Regions from separate parts of the Streptomyces sp. NPDC051020 genome, predicted to be linked through region 1. Evidence: riboswitches for the same ligand, from Rfam matches in the RefSeq annotation. Region 1 holds a riboswitch; each other region holds the start of a gene.
What was found. Region 1 has a riboswitch for thiamine pyrophosphate ahead of AB0N06_RS11275 (thiamine ABC transporter substrate-binding protein). Riboswitches for the same ligand answer to the same signal wherever they lie in the genome.
Positions count from the first base shown of each region.

Region 2: linked by a shared signal. The riboswitch ahead of thiO (glycine oxidase ThiO) and the one ahead of AB0N06_RS11275 (thiamine ABC transporter substrate-binding protein) in region 1 are both predicted to bind thiamine pyrophosphate.
Region 3: linked by a shared signal. The riboswitch ahead of thiC (phosphomethylpyrimidine synthase ThiC) and the one ahead of AB0N06_RS11275 (thiamine ABC transporter substrate-binding protein) in region 1 are both predicted to bind thiamine pyrophosphate.

Region 1 covers NZ_JBFBCG010000015.1:78,409-84,692, forward strand. The annotation lists gene frr (ribosome recycling factor) at 1-325, shown strand, start outside; gene AB0N06_RS11265 (phosphatidate cytidylyltransferase) at 325-1,410, shown strand; gene rlmN (23S rRNA (adenine(2503)-C(2))-methyltransferase RlmN) at 1,741-2,847, shown strand; TPP riboswitch at 2,889-3,005, shown strand; gene AB0N06_RS11275 (thiamine ABC transporter substrate-binding protein) at 3,079-4,200, shown strand; gene AB0N06_RS11280 (iron ABC transporter permease) at 4,317-5,966, shown strand; gene AB0N06_RS11285 (ABC transporter ATP-binding protein) at 5,989-6,284, shown strand, end outside.
Region 2 covers NZ_JBFBCG010000022.1:47,290-53,573, forward strand. The annotation lists gene AB0N06_RS14555 (Rv2175c family DNA-binding protein) at 1-79, opposite strand, end outside; gene AB0N06_RS14560 (hypothetical protein) at 122-556, opposite strand; partial or broken gene AB0N06_RS14565 (peptide-N4-asparagine amidase) at 661-816, opposite strand; gene AB0N06_RS14570 (FAD-dependent oxidoreductase) at 907-2,160, opposite strand; gene AB0N06_RS14575 (hypothetical protein) at 2,189-2,530, opposite strand; TPP riboswitch at 2,637-2,749, shown strand; gene thiO (glycine oxidase ThiO) at 2,747-3,955, shown strand; gene thiS (sulfur carrier protein ThiS) at 3,952-4,170, shown strand; gene AB0N06_RS14590 (thiazole synthase) at 4,173-4,967, shown strand; gene pknB (Stk1 family PASTA domain-containing Ser/Thr kinase) at 5,092-6,284, shown strand, end outside.
Region 3 covers NZ_JBFBCG010000004.1:47,339-53,622, forward strand. The annotation lists gene AB0N06_RS03550 (DUF5326 family protein) at 1-195, shown strand, start outside; gene AB0N06_RS03555 (helix-turn-helix domain-containing protein) at 442-1,212, shown strand; gene AB0N06_RS03560 (SsgA family sporulation/cell division regulator) at 1,314-1,751, shown strand; gene AB0N06_RS03565 (YibE/F family protein) at 1,833-3,170, opposite strand; TPP riboswitch at 3,241-3,374, shown strand; gene thiC (phosphomethylpyrimidine synthase ThiC) at 3,367-5,154, shown strand; gene AB0N06_RS03575 (hypothetical protein) at 5,306-6,130, opposite strand.

The DNA of each region.
Region 1 (6,284 bases):
CGAGCAGGCCATCCGCGACTCCGACCTCGGCGTCAACCCGAGCAACGACGGCAACATCATCCGAGTGACCTTCCCCGACCTCACGGAGGAGCGTCGTCGCGACTACATCAAGGTCGCGAAGACGAAGGCCGAGGACTCCAAGATCTCGATCCGGGCCGTCCGCCGCAAGGCGAAGGAGACCCTGGACAAGCTGGTCAAGGACAAGGAGTCCGGCGAGGACGAGGTGCGCCGCGCCGAGAAGGAGCTCGACGACACCACTGCGAAGTACGTCGCGCAGGTCGACGAGCTGCTCAAGCACAAGGAAGCCGAGCTGCTCGAAGTCTGATGAACGACTCTTCCTGGGGCGCCCCGCAGGGAGCCGGCTACGGGGGTACGCCCGAGATGAGGGCTGCCCCGGCAGGTCCTGCATACGATGTGCATGACGCCCAGCAGACTCGGCCCATGCCCATCGTGCCGGACGTTCCCGATGCAGGTAGAGACGCTGACGACCGTGACGACCGGTACGGGGGAGCCGCCGGCCGGCGCGGCGGTCCTCCGTACCGTGACGAGAAGCAGCAGGAGCCCATGTCCACCGCGCCGCCGCCGCCCCAGAAGAAACGTGCGGGTCGTGACCTGCGAGCCGCCATAGGGGTCGGTGTGGGGCTCGGGGCCGTCATCGTCGCCTCGCTGTTCATCGTGAAGGCCGTCTTCATCGGCGTGATAGCCATCGCCGTCGTCGTCGGCCTCTGGGAGCTCACCTCCCGGCTGCAGGAGCGCAAGGGCATCAAGGCACCGCTCGTACCGCTCGCGATCGGCGGCGCGGCGATGGTCGTGGCCGGCTATGTGCGCGGAGCCGAGGGCGCCTGGGTCGCCATGGCCCTGACCGCTCTGGCGGTGCTCGTCTGGCGGATGACCGAGCCGCCCGACGGGTACCTCAAGGATGTCACGGCCGGTGTTTTCGCCGCGTTCTACGTACCCTTCCTGGCCACCTTCGTCGCGATGCTGCTGAGCGCCGACGACGGGGCGCAGCGGGTCCTCACCTTCCTCCTGCTGACGGTGGTCAGCGACACGGGCGCGTACGCCGTCGGCTGGCGCTTCGGCAAGCACAAGCTCGCGCCGCGGATCAGCCCCGGAAAGACCCGCGAGGGACTGTTCGGGGCCGTCGCCTTCGCGATGGTCGCCGGTGCGTTGTGCATGCAGTTCCTGATCGACGACGGCACCTGGTGGCAGGGGCTGCTGCTCGGCCTGGCCGTCGCTGCCAGCGCCACCCTGGGTGACCTGGGCGAGTCCATGATCAAGCGGGATCTCGGGATCAAGGACATGGGCACGCTGCTCCCCGGTCACGGCGGGATCATGGACCGACTGGACTCGCTGCTGCCGACCGCTCCGGTGGTCTGGCTCCTGCTGGTGCTTTTCGTCGGCTCCAGCTGAAAGGCCGGGGCCACCCCCAGCCTGACCTGCGTTTTTATCAGTGAGGGTCCGTTGTCCACAGGACGGCGGGCCCTCACTCATCTGTCTGAGCGATGGTCCCGCTCTCGCCAGGCGCCGGCCTTCACGAGGGCAGTGGGCTGCTGTGCGCACCACGTGCGTGTCGTGCGATCGGTCACGGTCCGCCGGCGCGGCCGGGCCGTCTGTGGGCCGTCGGTGGCCGCCGATGGCGACAGGCAAGGAGCGCCGTCGACCGGGCGCGGTCGTACCCTGTCCCGCCTGAGCCGGCGACGACCGTGGGCACCACGGCGTGTCTGCGACACTGGATGAACCATGCCTAAGCCCGGAGAACTCACTTTCGTCGCGCCCCGCGGAGCCAAGAAGCCGCCGCGGCACCTCGCCGACCTCACGCCCGCCGAGCGCAAGGAAGCCGTCGCCGCGATCGGCGAGAAGCCGTTCCGCGCGCAGCAGCTGTCGCAGCACTACTTCGCGCGGTACACGCACGACCCGGCCGAGTGGACCAACATCCCGGCCGGTTCACGGGACAAGCTCGCCGAGGCGATGTTCCCCGACCTGATGTCCGTGGTCCGGCACATCAGCTGCGACGACGACACCACCCGTAAGACGCTGTGGAAGCTGCACGACGGGACGCTGGTCGAGTCCGTCCTGATGCGCTACCCGGAGCGGGTGACGATGTGCATCTCGTCGCAGGCCGGATGCGGGATGAACTGCCCGTTCTGCGCGACGGGGCAGGCCGGTCTGGACCGCAATCTGTCGACCGCCGAGATCGTCCACCAGATCGTGGACGGCATGCGTGCGCTGCGTGATGGGGAGGTTCCGGGCGGACCTGCGCGGCTCTCCAACATCGTCTTCATGGGCATGGGTGAGCCGCTCGCCAACTACAAGAGGGTGGTCGGCGCGATTCGCCGGCTGACCGACCCGGAGCCGGACGGTCTCGGTCTTTCGCAGCGCGGCATCACCGTCTCCACCGTGGGCCTGGTGCCGGCCATGCTGCGCTTCGCCGACGAGGGCTTCAAGTGCCGTCTCGCCGTCTCGCTGCACGCGCCGGACGACGAGTTGCGGGACACGCTCGTGCCGGTGAACACGCGCTGGAAGGTACGCGAGGTGCTGGACGCGGCGTGGGAGTACGCGGAGAAGTCCGGCCGCCGGATCTCCATCGAGTACGCGCTGATCCGCGACATCAACGACCAGGCCTGGCGCGGTGACCTGCTCGGCCGGCTCCTCAAGGGCAAGCGCGTTCATGTCAACCTGATCCCGCTCAACCCGACACCGGGCTCGAAGTGGACCGCTTCCCGGCCCGAGGACGAGAAGGCGTTCGTCGACGCGATCGCCTCCCACGGAGTGCCCGTGACCGTGCGGGACACCCGCGGCCAGGAGATCGACGGGGCCTGCGGACAGCTGGCGGCATCCGAGCGCTGAGGCCGAAGGGGCCCGTGTAACCTGGGCCCGAAATCAACTTCATATTCCGACAGGGGAGCGCCACAGCGCTGAGAGTGCGGCACCGAGGACAGGTTGGCCGCAGACCCTCTGAACCTCGCCCGGGTCATTCCGGGTAGGAAGTTCGGTCATCAACTCATGCTGTTGCGCCCTGCCCGCTTCTCCAGGGGCAGGGCCGCGTCTCTTCCTGGTCAAACCCAGGAGGAATTCATAATGAGCACCACCCGCACCACGCGTGGGACCAAGCAGCTCGCGGCGACGGCCCTCGCCGCCGCGCTCGGCGTCACGACACTTGCCGGCTGCGGCAGTTCCGACGACTCGGCATCAGGAGCCGGTGACACGAAGGGCTCCGGCTCCAAGACCGTGACGCTTGTCAGTCACGACTCGTTCAACGCCTCCAAGGACGTGCTGAAGGCGTTCACGAAGGAGACCGGCTACACGGTCAAGGTGCTGAAGAGCGGTGACGCAGGCACTGCGCTCAACCAGGAGATCCTGACCAAGGGTTCCCCGCGCGGCGATGTGTTCTTCGGCGTCGACAACACGCTGCTCTCCCGCGCCCTCGACAACGGACTGTTCACCCCGTACGAGGCGAAGGGCATCGACCGGGTCGCGGCCGATGCCCAACTGGACGCGGCCAAGCACCGGGTCACTCCGATCGACACCGGCGACATCTGCATCAACTACGACAAGAAGTACTTCGCCGACAAGAAGCTCGCGCCGCCGAAGACCTTCGACGACTTGGCGAAGCCCGCGTACAAGAACCTTCTCGTCACCGAGAACGCCGCAACCTCGTCGCCCGGTCTCGGCTTCCTTCTCGGTACCGTCGCCACCTACGGCGAGAGCGGATACCAGGACTACTGGAAGAAGCTGAAGAGCAATGGCGTGAAGGTGGTCGACGGCTGGGAGCAGGCGTACAACGAGGAGTTCTCCGGGTCCGCGGGCGGCAAGAAGGCCAATGCGGACCGGCCGCTCGTCGTCTCGTACGCCTCCAGTCCGCCGGTCGAGGTGCTCTACGCGAAGCCGCGGCCGAGCGAGGCTCCGACCGGGGTCGCGACCGGGACGTGCTTCCGTCAGATCGAGTTCGCCGGTCTGCTGAACGGCGCGAAGAACGAGGCGGGCGGCAAGGCGCTGCTGGACTTCCTGATCGGCAAGAAGTTCCAGGAGGACATGCCGCTCAACATGTTCGTGAGCCCGGTCACCAAGGACGCGAAGCTGCCGGAGCTCTTCACGGAGTTCGGCGCCACGGTCGACAGGCCCACCACCGTGGCCCCGGCCGCCATCGCCAAGAACCGTGAGCAGTGGGTCCAGTCGTGGTCCTCGCTCGTAGTGAAGTAGCGAAGAGTCCCGTACGCGGTCCGGGCGCGGGCGGGAAGGGTGCGCGCGCCCGGTCCAGGCTCGCGGATCCCCGTCGCGCGGGGGCGTGGCGGGGGAGTGCGGTGCGGCTCGGTCTGATGGCCGTGCCCGCCACGTTCTTCGCGCTGTTCTTCGCCTACCCCGTCGTCGCGATCGTCGGCCGCGGGCTGAAGGCCGACGGCGCCTGGCAGTTCGGCCGGATCGGCGAGGTGCTGACCCGGCCGGACATCCTCGACGTCCTCTGGTTCACCACCTGGCAGGCCCTCGCGTCGACCGCGCTGACCCTGTTGGTCGCGCTGCCCGGCGCGTATGTCTTCGCCCGCTTCGCCTTCCCCGGCAAGCAGGTGCTGCGGGCGGTCGTCACCGTGCCGTTCGTCCTGCCGACCGTCGTCGTGGGGACGGCCTTCCTGGCGCTGCTGGGGCGCGGCGGTTTCCTCGACGAACTGGCGGGCGTGCGTCTCGACACCACGGTGTGGGCGATCCTGATCGCCCATGTCTTCTTCAACTACGCGGTCGTCGTGCGGACCGTCGGCGGACTGTGGTCGCAGCTCGACCCGCGGCAGGAGGAGGCCGCCCGGGTGCTGGGCGCCGGGCGGTTCGCGGCGTGGCGGCGGGTCACTCTGCCGGCCCTCGCGCCCGCGGTGGCCGCCGCCGGGCTGATGGTCTTCCTCTTCACGTTCACCTCCTTCGGGGTTGTGCAGATCCTCGGCGGTCCGGGCTACTCCACGCTGGAGGTCGAGGTCTACCGGCAGACCGCCCAGCTCCTCGACCTTCCGACGGCCGCCGTGCTGACACTGGTTCAGTTCGCCGCGGTCGGCGTGATCCTGGCCGTGCACGCGTGGGCCGTGCGGCGCGGGGAAATGGCGCTGAAGCTGGTCGATCCGGCGCAGACCTCCCGCAGGCCGCGCGGCACCGGGCAGTGGGCGCTGCTCGGCGGGGTCCTGCTGACGGTCCTGGTGCTGATCCTGCTGCCGCTCGGTGTGCTCGTGGAACGTTCGCTGGACACCCCCGGCGGCTTCGGCTTCGGCTACTACCGCGCCCTGCAGTCCGCGGAGGCGAGCGGCAGCACGTTCCTGGTCGCACCCCTCGAAGCGATCGGGAACTCACTGCAGTACGCGCTGGTCGCGACTGTGATCGCGCTGATCGTCGGCGGGCTCGCGGCGGCCGCGCTGACGCTCCGCCGGCCTCGAACAGACTCGGCCGGGGGGACCCCCTTGGCCGGGCGGCTGGTCCGGGGTTTCGACGCGCTGCTGATGCTGCCTCTCGGGGTGTCCGCCGTCACCGTCGGCTTCGGTTTTCTGATCACGCTGGACAGGCCCCCGCTGGACCTGCGGACATCGTGGATCCTGGTGCCCCTCGCCCAGGCGCTGGTCGGCGTTCCCTTTGTCGTACGGACGATGCTGCCGGTCCTGCGGGCGGTGGACGGGCGGCTCCGGGAGGCGGCGGCGGTGCTCGGGGCGTCGCCGCTGCGGGCCTGGCGCGAGGTCGATCTGCCGCTGGTGCGAAGAGCGGTGCTGGTCGCGGCGGGCTTCGCGTTCGCCGTGTCGCTCGGCGAGTTCGGGGCGACGGTGTTCATCGCGCGGCCCGACAACCCGACCCTGCCGGTGGCCGTGGCGCGGCTGCTGGGACGGTCCGGGGAGCTCAACTACGGGCAGGCGATGGCGCTCAGCACGATTCTGATGCTGGTGTGCGCGGTGTCGCTGCTCCTGCTCGAACGTATCCGCCCGGACCGGTCCGGGGAGTTCTGACGATGCTCGGGGTGTTCTGGACGTGCTGACACTGGAATCCGCCACAGTCCTCTTCGGGAAGCGGGCGGCGCTCGAAGCGGTGGATCTGAAGGTCGCGAACCACGAGATCGTCTGTGTCCTGGGGCCCAGCGGCAGCGGTAAGTCGACCCTGCTGCGCGTGGTTGCCGGACTGCACCCGCCGGACGGCGGCCGGGTGCTCCTCGACGGCGTCGACCAGGCCGGCGTGCCGGTCCACCGGCGCGGTCTCGGCCTGATGTTCCAGGATCATCAGCTCTTTCCGCACCGGGACGTCGGCGCCAACGTCGCCTTCGGGCTGCG
Region 2 (6,284 bases), on a different contig from region 1:
CATCGAACATTTCTGCGATATCGGGGAGGTGGAGCCAGGCAGGGACGAGAGCATCGATCTTTGCGTCAATCTCGGTCACAGGACAAGCCTGCCATCCCGCACTGACAGCCGATACCCGGACTCATCCCTTCAGGGCCTCGCGAACCACGTCCGCGACGCGGCAACGGGACTCCTGGCCGCTGGTGATCCAGCCGTGGGCGGACTCCAGGACACGCGAGTAGCAGGCCCCGGCGTCGGCAGTGCCCCGGCACTTCTCGGCCGAGGCTCCGCCCACGGCGGTGACCACGCCGCCCGTGCGGGCGAGGTTGCCGGTCGAGTCCACGGTGTCGTCCGTCACGGCGTCCGTGCGCCACACACGCGCGGAGCCCGTCCGGGAGGTGTCGATCAGCACACGGCGCTGGGTGACGGCGGCCCTCAGGTCGTAGTTGTTGTGGTCGCCGTAGACCGGGATGTCCATGTCGACGTCGATGGGGCAGGACCAGGCGTGCCGCTGTGCGCTGGTACGCCCGCCCGTCCTGGTCGTCACCGTGGTGGCGCCGTGGTCGCGCTGGTGCATCGTCTGCTGCTGCCCGGCCCTGGAGACCGTGTCCGTGTCGGTGTACGCGAATTCCTGCTCGACGGTGGTGGTGATCCGGCCCTTCGAGGTCGGACGTAGCCCTCGGTGATGTCCTTGGCGACGTGCCAGCTGATGCCGTCGTCGTCGGGCTCGGCCGTGCTGGTGCGGAAGACCTCCGCGCCGCCGACGAACACCGCGGCGAGACGGTCGTACTGACGCCCCTTCACGCTGCCCGACCAGTCGAGGACGACCTTGTTCCAGGGGCCCTCGCACCGGGCGGGCGGGCGGGCGGGCGGGGTGAGCGTGGTGGTGTACGGAGATTGCCCACCGGCCCCTTCAGGGGAAGGCCGTTACTGACGTACCGTCGATTTCAGCGGCACGGAGGGATCGGCCGCCCGCACCTCATCGAGCCGCGCCCCCGCCTCGATGAGCTTGCGCCCCTGGGCCAGGTCGCGCGGCCGGCCGACGGCGAGGACGGCGACCAGCACGCCGTCCCGCAGCCAGAGCACCGACCAGGCGGGGCCGTCCGGGTCGCCGCGCCACAGCAGAGTGTCGGCGCCCCCGTGATGGCCCGCGTACTGCACGAACCGGTCGAACTGCTCGGACCAGAAGTACGGCACGGGGTCGTACGTGACCGGCTGCGGTGCCCCGCGGGAGCCGGCGCCGATGATGTTGGCGGCGGCGGCCCGCGGCCCCTGGACTGCGTTGTCCCAGTGGTGGACGAGGAGGCGCGTGCCATATCGCGCGGAGGGGAAGGAGGCGCAGTCCCCGACGGCGTACACATCGGGCAGCGAGGTTCGCAGCGCTTCGTCGGCGGTCACCGATCCGTCCGGTCCGAGCGCGATGCCGGAGCCGGCCAGCCAGGCGGTGGCGGGCCGGGCGCCGATCCCGACGACCACCGCTCCGGCCGCGAGTGCGCGGCCGTCGGCGAGGACCACCCGGCCGGGCTCGATGCGGGCCACCGGGGCACCGGTGAGGAGTTCCGCGCCGCTCTCCCCGTACCAGCGGGCCATCGGAGCGGCGACCTCGGCGGGCAGGACGCCCGCGAGCGGCCGGTCGGCGGCCTCGACAACGGTGACCTCGCAGCCCGCGGCGCGGGCCGCGGTGGCGAACTCCGCGCCGATCCACCCGGCGCCGACGACCACGACGCTGTGCTGCTCACCGAGGACCGGCCGCAGCCGTGCGGCGTCGTCGAGGGTGCGCAGCAGATGGACACCGCGCACACCCTCGGAGCCCGGCAGCTCGACCGGTTCGGCGCCGGTGGCGATGACCAGGACGTCGTACGGGACGGGGCCTGTCGGGGTGTCCAGTTCGTGCGCCTCGGACCGGAGACCGGTCACGTCGCGGCCCAGTTGCAGCTCGATGTCGAGCGCCTCGAAGTCGATGTCGAAGGCGGAGCCCTCAGCCTCGCCGAGCAGCACCGCCTTGGACAGCGGCGGCCGGTCGTAGGGCTGGTGGGGTTCGGCGCCGATCAGGGTGACCGGGCCGGTGAAGCCCTGTTCCCGCAGGGCCACCGCGGTCTGCACACCTGCCATGCCCGCACCGACGATGACGATGCGGCGCTCGGTCCGCCGGTCCGGCTGCTCAGTCTGCTGCTCGCTCACCTGTCCACCTTAAACACCTGACGGTCCGTCAGCTAGACAGCTCCTCGACCACGCTCGTCCCGCTGCCCTCCTGCGACTCCCACTCCCACCGCTCGTCCAGCCGCACGCGGCCGTCGGCGAGGTCGACGACGGTCGAGAGGCAGTGTCCGGAGGATGTCGTTCCGTCCTGCTTCAACTGGACGTACCGGAAGTCGAGTCGATCGGCGGTCCTGGTGCCGACGAGATGGCCCCGGACCACGTCGCCGCCCGCGTACTCGGCCCAGATCCGGCCGTCCTCCTCGTGGTACGTGAAGCGGGTACGGGTGCCCACCTGGCCCGGCGCCTGGTCGGCGACCGGCGAGAGGACGAGTTTGTCGAGCGAACGGGCCATGGTGGCTGCTCCCTTACAGGGTCCGGGGGACGGGGTCAGTGCCGTGACCGGCCATGTTTGCCGGACGGGGCAAAGCCTGCCGGGAGGGGCACTAGGGTGGCCACCGTAAGACACTCGCGGGAGCCCGGACGCACCGGGCTGAGAGGGAGGCTGGGCGGCCTCCGACCGTACGAACCTGATCCGGGTCATGCCGGCGAAGGGAGGGGCTGGACGCCCATGCGTTCTTCCGGGAACACATCCGTATCCGCACAAGGATCCGACGTCCTCGTCATCGGGGGCGGGATCATCGGTCTGGTGACTGCCTGGCGGGCTGCGCAGCGCGGTCTGCGCACCGCGGTCGTCGACCCCGAGCCGGGCGGCGGGGCCGCCCAGGTCGCGGCCGGGATGCTCGCCGCCGTCACCGAACTCCACTACGGCGAGCAGATGCTGCTCGGCCTCAATACCGCGTCCGCCGCGCGCTACCCGGCCTTCGCGGCCGAACTGGAGGCGGCGAGCGGCCAGGACATCGGCTTCCGCGCCTGCGGCACCCTTGCGGTCGCCCTGGACTCCGACGACCGCGCCCATCTGCGGGAGCTGCACGTGCTTCAGCAGCGTTCGGGGCTGGAGTCGGAATGGCTCACCGGCCGTGAGTGCCGTCGGCTGGAGCCCATGCTGGCGCCGGGCGTGCGCGGCGGTCTGCGGGTCGACGGCGACCACCAGGTCGATCCGCGCCGGCTGGCCGCCGCTCTGCTGACGGCCTGCGAACGGGCTGGGGTGGTCTTCCACCGCGACTGGGTGGAACGCCTCGGGGTGGCACGGGACCGGGCCACCGGAGCCGTACTCGCGGCCGGTACGGAGCTGGCCGCCGACCAGGTCGTACTCGCCTCGGGCAGCCTCAGCGGGCGGCTCGCCGGGCTGCCGGACGATGTCGTTCCCCCGGTGCGGCCCGTGAAGGGACAGGTGCTCCGGCTGACCGTGCCCGCCGCTTACGCACCGTTCCTCACCCGCACCGTGCGGGCCGTGGTCCGGGGCAGCCATGTCTATCTCGTCCCGCGCGAGAACGGCGAGCTCGTCGTCGGCGCGACCAGCGAGGAGATGGGCTGGGACACCACCGTCACGGCGGGCGGGGTGTACGAGCTGCTGCGCGACGCCCACGAGCTGGTGCCCGGCATCACCGAACTGCCGCTCACCGAGACCCGAGCCGGCCTTCGCCCCGCGTCCCCCGACAACGCCCCACTGCTCGGCCCCACCGCCGTGCCCGGCCTCCACCTCGCCACCGGCCATCACCGCAACGGCGTACTGCTCACCCCCGTCACAGGTGACGCGATGGCCGAGCTGCTGACCACCGGCGAGCTGCCCGCCGTGGCCCGCCCCTTCGCCCCCGGACGATTCGCACCCGCCGCCGTACCGCCCTCCGCCTCCGTACGTCAGGAGCAGCCCGCATGACCGACTCCCTTCCGCTCACCGTCTCCGTGAACGGCGATCCCCGTTCGATCGCCGCGGGCACCAGCCTGGAGACCCTTGTGGCGACTCTCACGGCGGCGTCCTCCGGGGTCGCCGCGGCCCTCAACGAGACCGTCGTCCCGCGCAGCCGCTGGTCGGCCGCCGCCCTCGCCGACGGCGACCGGATCGAAGTCCTCACCGCGGTCCAGGGAGGCTGACCATGTCCGACGATCTCTTCACCCTCGGCGGCACCACGTTCGGCTCCCGGCTGATCATGGGAACGGGCGGGGCGCCCAGTCTCGACGTGCTCGAACGCTCCCTGACGGCGTCCGGCACCGAGCTGACCACCGTCGCGATGCGCCGCCTCGACCCGACCGTGCAGGGCTCGGTCCTCTCCGTCCTCGAACGCCTCTCGATCCGCGTCCTGCCGAACACGGCGGGCTGCTTCACCGCGGGCGAGGCCGTGCTGACCGCCCGGCTGGCCCGCGAGGCGCTGGGCACCGACTGGATCAAGCTGGAGGTCGTGGCCGACGAGCGGACTCTGCTGCCCGACCCGGTCGAGCTGCTGGACGCCGCGGAGACCCTGGCGGACGACGGGTTCACCGTCCTGCCGTACACCAGCGACGACCCGGTGCTCGCCCGGAAACTGGAGGACGTGGGATGCGCGGCGATCATGCCGCTCGGCTCCCCCATCGGCTCCGGGCTCGGCATCCGCAATCCGCACAACTTCCAGCTGATCGTCGAGCAGGCCCGGGTGCCGGTCATTCTCGACGCGGGCGCCGGGACCGCCTCGGACGCGGCCCTCGCGATGGAGCTGGGGTGCGCGGCGGTGATGCTGGCGTCGGCGGTGACCCGGGCGCAGGAGCCCGAGCTGATGGCGGCGGCGATGCGGCACGCGGTGGACGGCGGACGGCTGGCGTACCGCGCGGGCCGGATCCCGCGTCGCCACTTCGCCGAGGCCTCCTCACCAGTGGAGGGGCGGGCGGTGCTGGACCCGGAGCGGCCGGCGTTCTGAGCGCGCGTCCGCCGGGTCCGTACGCTGCTGAAGCGCATGTCCCTGTCACGGCTCGGCTGCAGTACGGACCCGGGATCGCCCCGGCCCGTCGGTCGTGTCCGCGGTGGCTCGTAGACTCGGCTGCGTGGATAAGACCCTCCAGGACCCGCTTGTCGGGCAGCTCCTCGACGGCCGTTACCGCGTCGATGCCCGCATCGCCGTGGGCGGGATGGCCACGGTCTACCGGGCCATGGACACCCGGCTCGACCGGGTGCTCGCCCTCAAGGTGATGCACCCGGCGCTCGCGACCGACGCCTCGTTCGTCGAGCGCTTCATCCGTGAGGCCAAGTCGGTGGCCAGGCTCGCCCACCCCAATGCGGTCGCGGTCTTCGACCAGGGCGCCCAGGGGGCGTACGTCTACCTGGCGATGGAGTACGTCGCGGGCTGCACGCTGCGCGACATCCTGCGCGAGCGCGGCGCCCTGCAGCCGCGCGCCGCCCTGGACATCCTGGAGCCGGTCCTCGCCGCACTCGGTGCCGCGCACCGGGCGGGGTTCGTGCACCGCGACATGAAGCCGGAGAACGTCCTGATAGGGGACGACGGCCGGGTGAAGGTCGCGGATTTCGGTCTCGTACGGGCTGTGGGCACCGTCACGAACACCACCGGATCCGTCCTGGGCACCGTCTCCTACCTCGCCCCCGAGCAGATCGAGCACGGCACGGCGGACACCCGCGCCGATGTGTACGCCTGCGGTGTCGTGCTGTACGAGATGCTGACGGGCGCCAAGCCGCACAGCGGCGACTCCCCCGCCCAGGTCATCTACCAGCACCTCAACGAGGACGTCCCGGCCCCCTCGGCCGTCGTCCCCGGGCTCGCGGTCGAACTGGACCGCCTGGTCGCGAGCGCCACCGCCCGTGACCCCGAGGTCCGCCCGTTCGACGCGGTGGCCCTGCTGGCCGAGGCCCGCACCGCGCGCGCCGCGCTCACCGATGAACAACTGGACGCCGTACCGCCGCAGTCCCTCGCCGAGGCGCACGACGGCGCCGAGGACCGCACGAGTGTGATCCCCCGCGCCGAGGACCGCACGAGTGTGATCCCCCGGGTACTCCCGGACGGTCAGGGCACCGCCCACCACACCAGCCGGCTCGAGTTGCCCCCGCCGCTGCCGCCCGAGCAGGACCGGCAGGCCCGACGCGGGCCGCGGCGCGGAATGCTTGCCGCGATCGTCGCCGTGCTGCTGGTGCTCGGGGCCGGTGCCGGTGTCTGGTACATCAACTCGGGACAGTTCACCCGGGTCCCCTCCCTGCTCGGCCAGACCGAGAAGGAGGCCGGGCAGCG
Region 3 (6,284 bases), on a different contig from region 1:
GGGATGCCCTGGTGGGTGAAGTGGGTCGCGGTGCCCGTCATCGCGATCGTGGTGTTCGGCGGTCTGATCGCCAGCGTGATCGGGTTCGTGATCGGTCTGCTCTTCAAGGTCCTGGTGTTCGTCATCCTGGTCGGTGGCCTCGTTTTCGTCGTACGGAAGTTCATGTCTTCCTCGTCCTCGCGCGGCGACTGGTAGGGGCGGGCGGTCTCCAGTCGGGCGATTAGCCCAGCTGAGCTAAGCGCAGGATGAAACGACGCCCCCTGCTTATGCGGCCTATACAGTGGCAGTCCGCTGCCGCCGCCTGGGATTTAACTGTCCGTCACCGCTGTGCCCAGTGGTTTGTGCATACGTCCGGTCTCCGGACCTCAGGTTTGCGGCAGGACCGTGGGGGCGGCCCCCACGGACGGGCCGACCGCCCGTCGCCATGCCTGGGGGTGACTTTTGACCACGGCATCGAGCACCGCTGTTCCGACGTTGATCGGTTCGGTTCAGCGGGCGTTGAGGCTGTTGGAGGCTGTGGGCGCCCATCGGGACGGGGCGCCCGCGAAGCAGCTCGCACGGGAAGCGGGACTGCCTCTTCCTACCGCCTATCACCTGCTGCGCACCCTCACCCATGAGGGCTACCTGCGCCGCGCGAACGGTGTTTTCCTCTTCGGCACCGCCGCAGAGAGGCTTGTCGACGACGGCTGTCTGCAGAATCGTCGCAGCAGAATGACCCAGTCGCTGGCCCGCTGGCGCGACATCATCGGTGCGCCGGTCTACTGCGCCGTCTACCGTGACGGCGAGATCGAACTCATCGCGGTTGCTGACACCCCCGCGGCTCCCGCGGCGGACGAGTGGGCCTCGTTCCGGGAGACCGGGCATGCCCATGCGCTCGGTCAGTGTCTGCTCAGCCAGCTCGACGAGAAGGCCCGTGAGGACCATCTGGACCGTCACCCTGTGCGGCCTCTCACCCGCTATTCGGTGCGGGACCGACCGGCGCTTCTTGAGCGTTTGAGGTCGTTGGAGCGGATGGAACCTGTCATCGAACGACAGGAGTACGCCCTCGGGACGGTCTGCGCGGCCATCCCGATCACGGCCGGATTCACTGCAGCCGCCATGGCGATTTCCATGCCTCTCGAGCAGGAAGATCGATTGCTCCCCGCAGTCGAACGACTACGCGGCGAAGTGGCAAGCCTCTTGCGTTCGTTCGTGTTCTCTATCAGTATCTGAAAAATCACTCCTTGTGATCTGCTATCGCGTGCACCACGATGGCGTCAATAGGGCCATGGGGGATCATTCCTGGCCAGATTCAACTACTGCGGGGTTGGACGATGCGCGAGTCGGTTCAAGCTGAGGTCATGATGAGCTTTCTCGTTTCCGAGGAGCTCTCATTCCGTATCCCGGTGGAACTCCGGTACGAGGTGTGCGATCCGTATGCGATCCGGATGACCTTCCACCTGCCCGGCGACGCCCCCGTCACCTGGGCTTTCGGCCGTGAGCTGCTGCTGGACGGCCTCAACAGCCCCAGCGGCGACGGCGATGTGCACATCAGTCCCACGGAGCCCGAGGGACTCTCCGACGTACACATCCGGCTGCAGGTCGGGACGGATCGCGCCCTGTTCAGGGCCGGTACAGCGCCACTCGTCGCGTTTCTCGACCGCACGGACAAGCTCGTGCCCCTCGGGCAGGAGTGCACGCTGAGTGACTTCGAGGGCAGCCTGGAAGAGGCGCTGGGCCGGATCCTGGCCAAGGAACAGAACGCCGGCTGAGGAAGAACTGCGCGGACGGCCTACCGGCCGATCGAACGCCGTATCTGCCGAACGGGTGATATGTGCTCCGCGTCGAGGTGCTCAATGCCTCGCCCTGCGACGCCGGCCCCTCCCGCCCCGTACGGGTGCCGAAGCTCCTGCTTCCGCGCCGAGCCCTGTGCGGTCCGCGGAGACCACCAGCGCCGCGAGCACCGTCGTCACCGGAACCGAGGCGACCAGTCCGATCGAGCCGACCAGCGTCCGGACGATCTCCTCCGCCACGAGCTCGCTGTTGGCCACCGTCCCCACGCTGCTCTGCGCGATCGAGAACAGCAGCAGCAGGGGAAGCGCGGCGCCTGCGTAGGCGAGCACCAGCGTATTGACCACCGAGGCGATATGGTCGCGACCGATCCTGATCCCTGCGCGGTACAGCTTTCGCGCACCCATGGTCGGGTCCGCCTGGTGCAGCTCCCAGACCGCCGACGTCTGGGTGACCGTCACGTCGTCGAGCACACCGAGCGAACCGATGATGACGCCGGCCAGCAGCAGGCCGCTCATGTCGATGTGGGGGTAGAGGCCGTGGATCAGACCGGTGCTGTCGTCGGTGTTCCCCGTCAGGCTCGCCCAGCCGATGAAGAGCGAACCGAGCAGCCCGATCAGCAGCAGTGAGATCAGGGTGCCGATGACCGCGACCGAGGTGCGTGCGGTCAGGCCATGGCACATGTAGAGCGCGATGAGCATGATCGCGCTGGCCCCGACGACCGCGACGAGCAGCGGATTCGACCCCTGAAGGATCGCGGGGAGGATGAACAGGGTCAGTACGGCGAACGACACCGCGAGCGCGACCAGCGCCATCAACCCGCGCATTCTGCCGACGACGACCACTGCGAGAGCGAAGATCCCGGCCAGCAGCGCCATCGGGAACTTCCGGTTCACATCCGTCACGGAGTACTGCAGGTCATGGGGCGCGTCGGGGGCGTACGCCACAACCACGCCCTGCCCCTCGCGCAACTGCCGAGGGGCGTCGGGCTGAATGATCTCGACGAACGTGCGCCCCTTGTCGTGCCCGGCCGTCACCTCGACCGTGGCCTTCTCGCACAGCCCCGGTTCCTGACCGGTGCCCGCGTCCTTTGATGGCGTCGTGGTGCCGCCCGTGACCGGCGTCTGCGCGGCATTCACGTCCTTGCAGTCGACCTTGTCGACGTTCACCACCTTGCCCTGCTGGGTCTGCCGGTCGAAACCGACACCGGTGCGCTCGTGCGCGGGCGCACCGCCCGGCCAGAGAACCACCAGGCCGACAACGACCGCGGTGGCGAACGGGATCAGCACGCCCGCGATGACCTTGCGCAGATGTGCGGAGACCGGCGCAGCAGGGCCGTGGCTGTGCGAATGCCCGTGCTGATGGTCCTGCGATCCGGGGGCGCTCTTAAGGGATGTCACCGGGCGATCATCGCAAGAAGGAACAGGCCCTCTGTCCAGCACGCCGGAACAGGCGCTAGCGTGGTGGCACCTTTGCACACGCGGGAGCTCGGAGCACCGGGCTGAGAGGGCGCTGATATCCGTACATCCGTACGGGACAGGCTGCGCCGACCGCCGAACCTGTTACCGGGTAATGCCGGCGTAGGGAGTAGGTCTCATGACCACATCGGACGCACGCACGCCTGCCTCGAACCAGAGCGACGAGGCCGGCACGTCCATCGGCTGGCACAAGGGATACGTCCAGGGCTCCCGCCCGGACCTCCAGGTGCCGGTCCGAAAGGTGCACCTCACCAACGGCAAGGACGTGACGCTGTACGACACGTCGGGGCCGTACACCGATCCCGCCACCGAAACCGACGTACGGCGCGGTCTCGCACCCCTGCGGGAGAACTGGATCACCGCCCGCGGCGACACCGAGGAGTACGTGGGCCGCCCCGTCCGCCCCGAGGACGACGGGCTGGGGCACACCTCGCCGCGCGGACTGCGTAACCTCGACGCCGTCTTCCCCGGCCGTCCGCGCCGTCCGCGCCGCAGCCGCGACGGGCAGCCCGTCACCCAGCTCACGTACGCCCGCCGGGGCGAGATCACCCCGGAGATGGAGTACGTGGCGATCCGGGAGAATGTCGAACCCGAGGTCGTACGCGAGGAGATCGCGGCCGGCCGGGCGGTCCTGCCGGCCAACGTCAACCACCCGGAGACCGAGCCGATGATCATCGGCAAGCGGTTCCTGGTGAAGGTCAACGCCAACATCGGCAACTCCGCGGTCACTTCCTCCATCGAGGAGGAGGTCGAGAAGATGACCTGGGCGACGCGGTGGGGCGCCGACACGGTCATGGATCTCTCCACCGGCCGCAACATTCACACCACCCGCGAGTGGGTACTGCGTAACTCCCCCGTGCCGATCGGCACCGTGCCCCTCTACCAGGCCCTCGAAAAGGTCGACGGCAGGGCGGAGGAGCTGACCTGGGAGATCTACAAGGACACTGTGATCGAGCAGGCCGAGCAGGGCGTCGACTACATGACGGTCCACGCCGGCGTGCGGCTGCCGTATGTCCCGCTCACCGCCCGGCGCAAGACCGGGATCGTCTCCCGCGGTGGGTCGATCATGGCCGCGTGGTGCCTGGCTCACCACAAGGAATCGTTCCTGTACGAGAACTTCGAGGAGCTCTGCGAGATCCTCGCGACGTACGACGTGACGTACTCGCTGGGCGACGGACTGCGCCCCGGCTCGATCGCCGACGCCAACGACGAGGCGCAGTTCGCCGAACTGCGTACGCTGGGCGAGCTCAACTCGGTCGCCAAGCGGTTCGGCGTCCAGACCATGATCGAGGGCCCGGGCCATGTCCCGATGCACAAGATCAAGGAGAACATCGACCTCCAGCAGGAGATCTGCGAGGAGGCGCCGTTCTACACGCTCGGCCCGCTGACCACCGATATCGCCCCGGCGTATGACCACATCACCTCGGGCATCGGCGCGGCGATGATCGCCTGGTGGGGGACGGCGATGCTCTGTTACGTCACGCCCAAGGAGCACCTGGGCCTGCCCAACCGGGACGACGTGAAGACGGGCGTCATCACCTACAAGATCGCGGCCCACGCTGCGGACCTCGCCAAGGGGCATCCAGGGGCGCGGGACTGGGACGACGCACTGTCGGACGCGCGGTTCGAGTTCCGCTGGGAGGACCAGTTCAACCTGGCACTCGACCCGGACACGGCACGGGAGTTCCACGACGAGACGCTGCCGGCCGAGCCGGCGAAGACGGCCCACTTCTGCTCGATGTGCGGCCCGAAGTTCTGCTCGATGAAGATCAGCCGAAGCATCTCGGAGCAGTTCGGCGGCGACGGGCCCACGGCGACCGAGGCCGAGATCGCCGAGGGCATGATGAAGAAGTCGGCGGAGTTCGCGGCCGCGGGCAACCGGGTGTACCTCCCGCTCACCGACTGAGTACGCCGTACTGGAGCGGCCCGCACCCCCCCGGAAACTGCCGGGGAGCCGCGGGCCGCTCCACCGGCCACCCGCCGGGTGTCGGTGGGAGCCGTTACGTTTCTCGCGTATGCAGGCCGCAGGCGGAGACGCGCCGGGCCGCGGCGGCCGGTCAGTCAGGTTCGTGTTCCGGGCCGCCGAAGTCCGGGCTGGTGAAGTCCGGGCTCGTGAACGACGGGCGGGGCCCCGCCGCCGGCCCCTCGTCCGGCCCCGTGAAGTCCGGTCTGCTGTAGCCGATCTTCGGGATGCGGTGGGCCGACGGGTGCGGGGTGCGCGACGCGGCGCCTGCGGTGGGATCGGCGAGTGCATCGCGCAGGAACGGCAGGATGCCGCGCTCCAGCAGCGCATGACGCCAGGCCTCCCTTGCGCGCGCCACCTCCTCCGGCAGCTCGTCCTCGGCATCCTCGGCGGGCAGCGCGGTCGATCCGTTGCGCAGCGCCGTGATGAGCAGTCCGACGGCGGCGGCCAGTATCGCGGCCGCCGTCACCGCCGCGAAGAACCACCCGGCGGCGACCATGGTGTCGGCGAATGAGGGGGGCCGGCTGAGCATCTTCAGCAGATAGCCGACCAGCAGGAAGATCAGTGCGGCGGTGCCCGCGAGCATCGGCGCCAGGACCGTGACGACCGCCCCTATCCCGGCGCCCGGCCGGTCCGGATCGTCCGCGTCGGAGCCGAGGCCCGAGCCCTGGGCGGAGTCGGCGGCCGGTGCGCGCAGCTCGTTGCGAGCCTTCACATAGTGGTCGTACTCGGTGGCCGCCGCCGTGGTGATCAGTGCCGTGGCGTTCAGTGCCATGGTGCGCAGCTGTTCCGCGTTGAGCCGTTCGCCGACTCCGGCGAGATCCGGTCGTTCGTGAGCGTGACGCAGCGCGTCGCCGAGGATCCGCTCGTACTCGGGTCGGTCCTCGGCCAGCAGGTGCGGAGCGCTGTTCATGTGCATCCCCCGATGCTCCGTTGGGCCTGACTACCCGCACTGGCCGGACAGTTGGGCGGAAACGGAGGAGAGCCTGCTACTGATACGCCGATGGTAGAGCGCCCACGGCACGGGGTGACAGGGGGTTTCCGTAAATAGGCCCAGTGGTCGGCGTGGTCAG